Regions from separate parts of the Hymenobacter oligotrophus genome, predicted to be linked through region 4. Evidence: riboswitches for the same ligand, from Rfam matches in the RefSeq annotation. Region 4 holds a riboswitch; each other region holds the start of a gene.

Region 1 (2,194 bases), 860 kb from region 4:
TGACCCCCGACGAACAGCAAGCCTACCAAGAGCTTCGCGCGTGGCAGCAGCGCATGCAGCGGCCGCCCTCGGCCCTCAACCGCTTTGCGCGCCACGTGCAAACCCGCCTGAACGCGTTGCTGCCCGAGCGTGTGCACCAAGCACTCACCACGGCTATCAAGCAAATGGTGCGCGGCGTGCTGTTCGGCTCGATGCACACCACGCGGCAACCCCTGCAACACGCGGCCTTGGCCCAGCGCGAGGCCGCGGTGCGCCAGCGCATCAAGTACTACCGCAACACCGCCGCCGCCGAGGGTGCCGTTACCGGGGCGGGCGGGTTTTTGCTGAGCCTGGCCGATTTTCCGCTGCTGCTCGGCATCAAGCTTAAACTGCTTTTCGACATTGCCGCACTTTACGGCCACGACGTGCGCGACTACACCGAGCGCCTGTTCTTGTTGCACGTGTTTCAGCTAACCTTCAGCAGCCAGCAAACCCGCAACGAGGTGTACCAGCGCTTGGCCAACTGGGAGGCCTACCGCCAAACCCTGCCCGCCGATGTCAACGCCTTCGACTGGCGCACCTTTCAGCAAGAATACCGCGACTACATCGACCTGGCCAAGCTGGCCCAATTGCTGCCCGTGGTGGGGGCAGCCGTGGGCCTGCTCGCCAACTACCGCCTGCTCGAGCAGCTCGGCGACACGGCCATGAGCTGCTACCGCATGCGTCGGCTGCCGGCCTCCTGAGCGGCGCCAAGCACCTAGGCGCACCGGGGCGTTTGCACAATCGGCGGTTTGCAGGCTACCTTTGCCCCATCAATTCTTTGCTCTGAAGGATTGTTTTTATACAGAGGCGTGGAGAGACAGGCTCCCTGAAGCGCCGGCAACCCTCCGGATCATCCGGAACGGTGCCAATTCCTGACCATATAAAAACAAGTAGCTGTGGGCTTTTTCTGCCACTTCCCCGTTTCTGGTCTCCACCGTGCTTCTGCACCTCGCTTGCTAAACCGCGCTGCTTTGGCTGCGCATGGGCTTGGCTGCGCATGTTGCTGTTGTTGTTGAGGCCAGCCGGCGCGGCCAGGCCGAGCTGCCACGCCTAAGCGCCAGTGCAGCTACCTAGGGCTTGCTTGACGCCGCGCCCACCCGTTGCGGTAACCATTTTCCTATTTGCCGGTCGGCTGCCCGCCCAGCTGCATTAAGCAAGGGCAGGAGCAGCGCCACGGCGCATTTTCGTTCGCACGTGCAGCAGCGCGTGCACCAACCATTGTATGCTTAAAAAATCATTGGAGCTGCTGCGGCAAGAAGCCGCAGAGAGCGGCACGCACACGCTTAAGCGCAGCCTAGGTCCGTTCAACCTCATTGCCATTGGGGTAGGGGTAATTATTGGGGCGGGCTTGTTCTCGCTCACGGGCATTGCTGCCGCCAACCACACCGGCCCGGCCATCACGTTGTCGTTTGTAATTGCTGCCATCGGGTGTGCCTTTTCGGCCTTGTGCTACGCCGAGTTTGCCTCCATGGTGCCGGTGGCCGGCTCGGCCTACACCTACTCCTACGCCACCATGGGCGAGCTATTTGCCTGGATTATCGGCTGGGATTTGGTGCTGGAGTACTCCGTGGGCGCCGCTACCGTGGCCATTAGCTGGTCGAACTACCTGGGCAAGTTCCTCAGCAAGTACGGCCTCCACGTGCCGCCGCAGCTCATGATGTCGCCGTGGGAAACGGCTACCCTGGCCGATGGCAGCACCGTGAGCGGCTTGGTTAACCTACCCGCCGTGCTCATTGTGCTGGCCATTACGGCCATTATTGCGCGCGGCACGCAGGGCTCGGCGTGGTTTAATGCCATTGTGGTGGCCCTTAAGGTGTCGGTGGTGCTGGTGTTCATTGCTCTGGGTTGGCAGTACATCGACCCGGCCAACTACCACCCGTACATTCCGGCCAACACGGGCACCTTCGGCGAGTTTGGCTGGAGCGGCATTTTGCGCGGGGCGGGCGTGGTTTTCTTCGTGTTCATCGGCTTCGATATTGTGGCTACCATGGCGCAAGAAGCCAAGAACCCGCAGCGCAACATGCCCATCGGCATCATTGGCTCGCTGCTGGTGTGCACGGTGCTGTTCGTGCTGTTCGGCTACGTTATGACGGGCCTCGCCAACTTCACCGTGTTTAAGAACAGCGCCGCGCCGGTGGCCATTGCCATCGAAAAAACACCCTACGGCTGGCTA
Region 2 (2,194 bases), 1.9 Mb from region 4:
TTGAACGGGCTCTGCGACGGACCGAAGTCGCGCAGGCCTTCTACCCGGGCCCGGATGATAAAGGCAATGTTGCCGAAGGGGCCATTCTTGCCGAATACGTCGTTGAACACTAAGCCGTGGTAGCCTTCGCTCGGCTCCGTAAACTGCGGAAATTTGCCGTTGCCGAAATCGTACTTGCCACCATCCACAATCACGCCCCCGATAGAAGTGCCGTGCCCGCCAATCCATTTCGTGGCCGACTGCACCACAATGTGCGCGCCGTGCTCGAGCGGGCGGAACAAGTAGCCACCCGCCCCGAAGGTGTTATCCACAATCAGCGGAAGGTCATGCTTGTTGGCAATGGCCGCAATGGCTTCAAAATCCGGGATGTTGAAGCCAGGGTTGCCGATGGTTTCGAGGTACAGCGCCTTGGTGTTTTCGTCGATCAGGCGCTCAAAGCTCTCGAGGTTGTCGCCGTCGGCAAAGCGCACCTCGATACCTAGGCGCTTAAAGGCTACTTTGAATTGATTATAGGTGCCGCCGTACAGGAAGGAGGTCGACACGAAGTTGTCGCCGGCCTGTAGGATGTTGTTCAGGGCAATAAACTGCGCCGCCTGCCCCGACGAGGTAGCCAGTGCCGCCACACCGCCTTCGAGCGCCGCCACCCGCTGCTCGAACACGTCGGTGGTGGGGTTCATCAGGCGGGTATAAATGTTGCCAAACTCCTTTAGCGCAAACAAGTTGGCGCCGTGCTCAGCATTCTTGAATACGTAGGATGTAGTTTGAAACAGCGGCACTGCGCGGGCACCCGTGGTAGGGTCGGGTTGCTGGCCGGCGTGGAGTTGCAGGGTCTCGAAGTGCAGGTTTTGCTGGGACATGATGAGGCTGAGAAAGGGGGTTGTGGATTGCGAAATCGATGCGGAAAACCGGCCACGCCAAGCCCGAAGCCGCGTGCGCCGAAGTGGTGGCTAGCCGCAAGCCCAGTGAAAACCTAGGGTGCGACGAAGCCACGTGCCGCCGAGCAGGGGCGGCCAAAATGTAGAGTGGGAGGGGTAGGGGCGGGCTTTAAGCGCCCGCGGGGCTAACTACCAACAACAGCAACAACACACCGCTGCGGCAGCACGCATAGCTTGCGGCTGCATCATGGTCGCGGGGGCGGGGCGAACGGCTACAAGCATAGCTGTAGCGGGCGCCGCGGTAGCGCGGAACTGCGAAAGAGTGTGGTAGGGGTGCGGGTAGGTATCCATAGCACGCTATTTATTTGTCCCCTCGGTGGGGGCAGGACTTGGCACCTGCCGGCTTGTGCGTTGCCGGTGGTTGCCAGCGGGTCATCGAGCCTGTTCTCTCGCCGCTTCGGAATAAACCATGCTTCAAAAAACGCCGGGCCGTAAGCCGGGCTGGCACAAAGGTAGTACCGGTTGCCTAAAACGCAAATCCGGCAAAAAGTTTTTTCAGAGTGATGAAAACTGTAAGTCTAATAACTGAATGCTGATGTGTAATTCATTTGCAATCAGCAATTTGCTTTGTCTGATAGCGGGCCAAGTAGTCATAAAAAAACGCCTAGGGGTCGGACCTAGGCGTTGCAGTTCTGGGAGTAAGCTGGGCTTACAATTTGGGCAGCTTCAGCACCTGGCCCACCTCGATGTGGTCGGGGTTGGAGCCAATCGTCGACTTATTGGCGTCGTAAATCTGGTGCCACTTGGAGGCGTCGCCGTAATGCTTTTTGGCAATTTTCGAGAGCGAATCGCCGCTTACTACGGTATAGCTTTCGCCTTGCGCGGCGGCAGGTTGTGCTTGCTGAGCTTGTTGCGGATTGCCAAAGAAATCGGCCGCGCCGCCAGCTGGCTTTTGGGGTTGCGTAGGTTGTACGGGCTTTTTCTCGCCCTTATCGCTGAGGAAATCGAACAGTCCCATGGTTGTGAGGTCTAGGTAAGTAGGTGCGGAACAGAGCGTTGGGGCTTAAGTAAGCGCCCATTGGCTCGGCTTGGGTGTACGCACCCTGCCGCAGATAGTTGCGCGCTTAACCCTTTGCAGCAAGGCGCGTAAGTAACGGCGCAGCGCTTGCCAACTCGGCCGCGCGGCACCCGCCGAACTCTTCTGTTCTATTTCATTCCAGACACCCCATGACACGCGCATTTAACACACCACTCCACTACCTGGGCACTTTGCTGCTGATGCTAACGCTCGTAATGTATGCCTGCGGCAGCAAAGAAGG
Region 3 (2,194 bases), 1.2 Mb from region 4:
AAGGCCAACCTCGGCACTCCTAAACCGGGTGTCGCGGCCCGAGGCATAACGCAGCCCGCCCGCGGTTAGCGCCAGGTGGTTGGTAGCTGCCCAAGCCCCTTGCACTTCGGTGCCGTTGAGGCCGGTGCTGCCGCGCAGTTCCGCGGCTCCCTTCGCGCCCAGCACTGGCACATTGGCCGAATGCGGCATCAGGGCCGGGGCGCACCCGCCCAAGCCGCTTACCAGCGCTGCCGTAGCAACCGCAAAACAACTTACACGCACCCACATGCGCCCAGGAGCTACGCGCCAGTGCAATGGTTGCAGGCTACCTGAAATAAAACGGCGCCAATCTTTTACCAAGCAGCAAAATACCTGTCACAAACAGCCCAGTATTTGCTATCGACATTTCGTTTTTGAATAACAATTAACGCTGCAAACGATTGCTGCAGTAGCTAGATGATATTAGTTGAAAAGAATAATTTGGAAATACAAAAATTGCTTACCTACCTTTGCTTCATCAATTCTTCCCAGGATTGTTTTTATACAGAGGCGTGGAGAGAAAGGCTCCGTGAAGCGCCGGCAACCACGGGAAAGTCCCGAACGGTGCCAACCGAAAGGTCAGCGTAGCTAATTCCTGACCATATAAAAACAACGCACGCCGTGAACCTCATCATCACACCCCGCGCTACCGCCGCTGCCCCGCAGCAGGGCCTTTTCGGCTCCAACAGCCTGTGCTGTTGTTGCATGCCGATGCGCCGCGCGTGTTGTTGAGGTTTTCGCACCCTCCCTGCCCGCTTGCTGGAACGCCAACACCTAGGCTCCTACCGCCGGAGCATGCCCTAGGTCCGTTTGGCTTGGCCGCTTGAGCTTCGTTCGCCGCCTATTCCTCCAGCACCCCTCTCTTCTTGTCTTATCAGATCTGCTTTGCCTTGGGCAAACAGGTCGTAGCCCTGCTGCGCATGTCGACGTTAATCGATGCTCAGGTGGCGCAAATTCGTCAGCAATTAATTGGTGCTGATGCGTTGGATACGCTGCGCCTAATTGCAACTGAATTTGCTGGCAAAGCCGCTTTTTCTACCTCTTTCGGATTGGAAGATCAGGTAATTACGCACCTAATTTTTGCCCACGATTTACCCATCGAAGTATTTACGCTCGACACGGGCCGGAATTTTCAGGAAACCTATGCTACCTGGAGCAAAACCGTGCTCAAATACGGCAAGCGCATCCGGGCATATTACCCCGAGCACGGGCAGGTAGCTGCCTTGGTAGAGCGCCAAGGCCCGAACGGGTTCTACGAAAGCGTAGACGCCCGCAAGGCCTGCTGCCACGTGCGCAAAGTGGAGCCGCTGAGCCGCGCGCTGGTTGGTAAAGAGGCTTGGGTTACCGGCATTCGGGCTGAGCAATCGGCCAACCGCACCGGCATGCAGGTGGCCGAATACGACGCCAGCTACCAGCTGCTGAAGGTGAACCCGCTGCTCGACTGGACTTGGGAGCAGACCTGGGCCTTCATCCGCGAGTACAGCATTCCGCACAACCCCCTGCACTTGCAAGGCTTTGTGAGCATTGGCTGCGCGCCGTGCACCCGGGCCGTGAAGCCCGGCGAAGACTTCCGGGCCGGCCGCTGGTGGTGGGAAGATCAGTCGGCGAAGGAGTGCGGCCTGCACGCCACTACGCCTCCTGAGCTGTCAACTGTCAGCCATTAGCAATCAGCTTACGACCTAGGTAGCTAATAGCTGAAAACGAACAGCTAAAAGCTGCCGGCCCACCGCATTCCCCGCACTTCCTAATCCTCCAAAATTCGGCTGCACAGGCCGAACAGGCACCGCCTTGCCTTATGCCAACGCTCCCTCGTTTAGACTACCTCGATCGGCTCGAAGCCGAAGCCATCCATATCCTGCGCGAAGTGGCCGGGCAGTTTCAGCGCCCCGCGCTGCTGTTCTCGGGCGGCAAAGACTCCATCGCGCTGGTGCGCCTCGCTGAGAAGGCTTTCCGGCCTGGCAAGTTTCCGTTCCCGCTGGTGCACATTGATACCGGCCACAACTTCCCAGAAGTACTTGCATTTCGCGACGCGCTGGCCGAGCGCCTAGGTGAGCAGCTGATTGTGCGCCGCGTGGAGGACACCATTCAGCAGCGCGGCCTGCGCGAGCCGGGCGGCAAGTTTCCGAGTCGCAATGCCCTGCAGACGTACACGCTGCTGGATACTATCGAGGAGTTT
Region 4 (2,194 bases):
ATCAGCTCGAGCGTTTTGGTAACGGCTGCCAGCGCCGCGGCCGTGCTCCAGGCATCGAGCGAAGGCGCTTCTTCGCCTTTGATGTCGTTGAGGTTCAGCTCGGCGATAAGCGAGAGGTCGTAGCCGAGTTCTTCCGAGCGTTGGGCCAGCGTTTTCATGTAGTCCCAATCGGCGCGCATGTTTTCGTCTTCAACATTGCGCAGCCACCCGCCAAATACGGGCATCCAATATCCGTAACGCATTATGCCAGGGCTTTTTCGGTGGCCAGTTTCAGTTCTTGCTCGAGGTAGTCGACAAACAGCGCGTAGGGGTCAAAGCCAACCACGTTCACGGCATCGGCCACGAAGTTTGACAGCGCGTTGATGTCGTAGAACAGCACGTCGCCGGTGCGGTCGTCGACGAGGTACTCGATGCCGCCCACGTCGATTTTGGCCGCGGCTACCAGGCGCTCCACGGCCTCAATAACTTCGGCGGGCGGCGTGGTAGCTTCTACCTGAATGCCTTTCTTGGGGGCTTGGGCAAGGCAGAACTCGCCTTCCGCTGCGGGCTCGTCGGGAATCTGGCAGATTTCGGCTGGGCACAGGTTGAAGCTGGTGCCGGTGGTGTACACCTTCATGGCGTACAGGAACTTGCCGTTCAGCGTCTCGACGCGGGTGATATGGCCGCCGCGCGGCGCTACAAATTCTTGCACCAAGGCGGTTTGGTCGATGCCTAGGTCAATCTGGCCGTTATCAACGGCGGCTTGCAGGCCTTCGGGCGTATCAAAGCGCACGATGCCGGCGCCGCTGCCGCCGATGTTCACCTTAACCACCAACGGGAAGCTCAACTCCTTGGCGGCATCCGGAATGCGCGACACGTGGTTCACCACCCGCGACTTCGGAAACTTCAGCCCCAAACCAGCCAACAAATCGAGCTGCCGGGCTTTGTTGGTTTCGATGCCCGAGGCCACCGTGCCGTTGATGACGCGCACACCTAGGCGCTCCAAGTGCGTGAGGAAGCCTGCCGTGTGGAAGATGCCTTGGCCGTGCCCGCGCAGGTAAGCCGAGGAGCTCATGCGGTTGATTACCAACGCGTACGGGCTTTCCGATTCCGAAGGGTCGAATAGGTGGTGCGCGGCGTCGATTTTCTCGTAGGGTAGCCCGCGGCGGTCGAGCTCGGCGAAGAGCGGCTTAAACCATTCGGGGTGCTCGTAATAAATTCCTATGGGCTTGGGGTATTGTGCCATGTGTAGCAGAAATGAAGAAGATGTGTGTCGGGAGGAAAGGCCGCTGCAACGAGCTGCCGGGCTGGTTATCGGCTGAAACACCTAGGTGGCCTTGCGCGGGGCGCAGCCGTGAGCCGGCAAGCGCCCCGCGTCCGAGCCATGCCGGAGCGGCGCAATGCCCGCGTCGCAAAGCGGTGCATCGGGCAACCAGAAGTAAGAAAGTGTGCTGCTGCGCCCCGCAGGCTATCCAACGAAAAGCCTAGGTATCAAAAGGCTATGCAAACCAACGGCAGCGCGATTAAGGCTGGCTGGGGCAGCATAGCCGCGCACTACGCCCTAGGTGCCAAAGCACCTAGCAGCTAAGCAGCAAGCAAGGGAGTGGGGTATGGAGCCGGCTCAACAACAACACGCCGCAACTGCCAGGCCCAGGCAGCAACACTGCGCCGGGCGCAGGCTGGGGGCGGTGGTAGCAGAACGAAAAGCGGCGGTGCGGGTAGTTGAAGCCACGGCTACTTGTTTTTATATGGTCAGGACTTGGCACCGTTCCCGGGAGTAACCCCGTGGGTGGTTGCCGGCGCTTCAGGGAGCCTGTCTCTCCACGCCTCTGTATAAAAACAATCCTTTGGTCGGAAAGAATTGGTGCTGCAAAGGTATAGCAGCGTTTCCCGAAAACACAAATATTCTTCGCAACGAACCGCCCTGGCCGTTGGGTTTTCGGCAACAAAAAAGCCGCGAAACGGCCAATTGCTCGGTGCGTTTCGCGGCTGAAAAGGCGGCTAAAAAGCCCTAGTTGGCCGGAAATTCGGCGAAGGAGGAAAAGTCGACGAGCTTGCCTTTCTGAATCAGTTTCAGCTCGGTTTGCAGGTTTTTTTGGTTGCTTTTGGTGGTGTATTCGCTGTCGAGCTTCGTGAGGTCGGGCTTGCCGGCGTTAACCCAAGCGGTGTACCAAAAATTAGCCGTGGTTTGGGCGGCGTTGCGCATCTGGCGCTC

What was found. Region 4 has a riboswitch for S-adenosylmethionine ahead of D3Y59_RS02530 (ATP-grasp domain-containing protein). Riboswitches for the same ligand answer to the same signal wherever they lie in the genome.
Region 1: it holds a riboswitch for S-adenosylmethionine, as region 4 does, so the genes downstream of both, D3Y59_RS06255 (amino acid permease) here and D3Y59_RS02530 (ATP-grasp domain-containing protein) in region 4, are expected to answer to the same signal.
Region 2: it holds a riboswitch for S-adenosylmethionine, as region 4 does, so the genes downstream of both, D3Y59_RS10640 (O-acetylhomoserine aminocarboxypropyltransferase/cysteine synthase family protein) here and D3Y59_RS02530 (ATP-grasp domain-containing protein) in region 4, are expected to answer to the same signal.
Region 3: it holds a riboswitch for S-adenosylmethionine, as region 4 does, so the genes downstream of both, D3Y59_RS15340 (phosphoadenylyl-sulfate reductase) here and D3Y59_RS02530 (ATP-grasp domain-containing protein) in region 4, are expected to answer to the same signal.

The regions. Positions count from the first base shown of each region.
Region 1 covers NZ_CP032317.1:1,480,349-1,482,542, reverse strand. The annotation lists gene D3Y59_RS06260 (EcsC family protein) at 1-722, shown strand, start outside; SAM riboswitch class I at 816-908, shown strand; gene D3Y59_RS06255 (amino acid permease) at 1,244-2,194, shown strand, end outside.
Region 2 covers NZ_CP032317.1:2,480,212-2,482,405, reverse strand. The annotation lists gene D3Y59_RS10640 (O-acetylhomoserine aminocarboxypropyltransferase/cysteine synthase family protein) at 1-857, opposite strand, end outside; SAM riboswitch class I at 1,234-1,344, opposite strand; gene D3Y59_RS10635 (LysM peptidoglycan-binding domain-containing protein) at 1,585-1,893, opposite strand; gene D3Y59_RS10630 (lipocalin family protein) at 2,103-2,194, shown strand, end outside.
Region 3 covers NZ_CP032317.1:3,565,226-3,567,419, reverse strand. The annotation lists gene D3Y59_RS15345 (TonB-dependent receptor) at 1-189, opposite strand, end outside; SAM riboswitch class I at 516-628, shown strand; gene D3Y59_RS15340 (phosphoadenylyl-sulfate reductase) at 885-1,682, shown strand; gene cysD (sulfate adenylyltransferase subunit CysD) at 1,814-2,194, shown strand, end outside.
Region 4 covers NZ_CP032317.1:617,562-619,755, forward strand. The annotation lists gene D3Y59_RS02525 (LLM class flavin-dependent oxidoreductase) at 1-242, opposite strand, end outside; gene D3Y59_RS02530 (ATP-grasp domain-containing protein) at 242-1,225, opposite strand; SAM riboswitch class I at 1,721-1,819, opposite strand; gene D3Y59_RS02535 (zinc dependent phospholipase C family protein) at 1,991-2,194, opposite strand, start outside.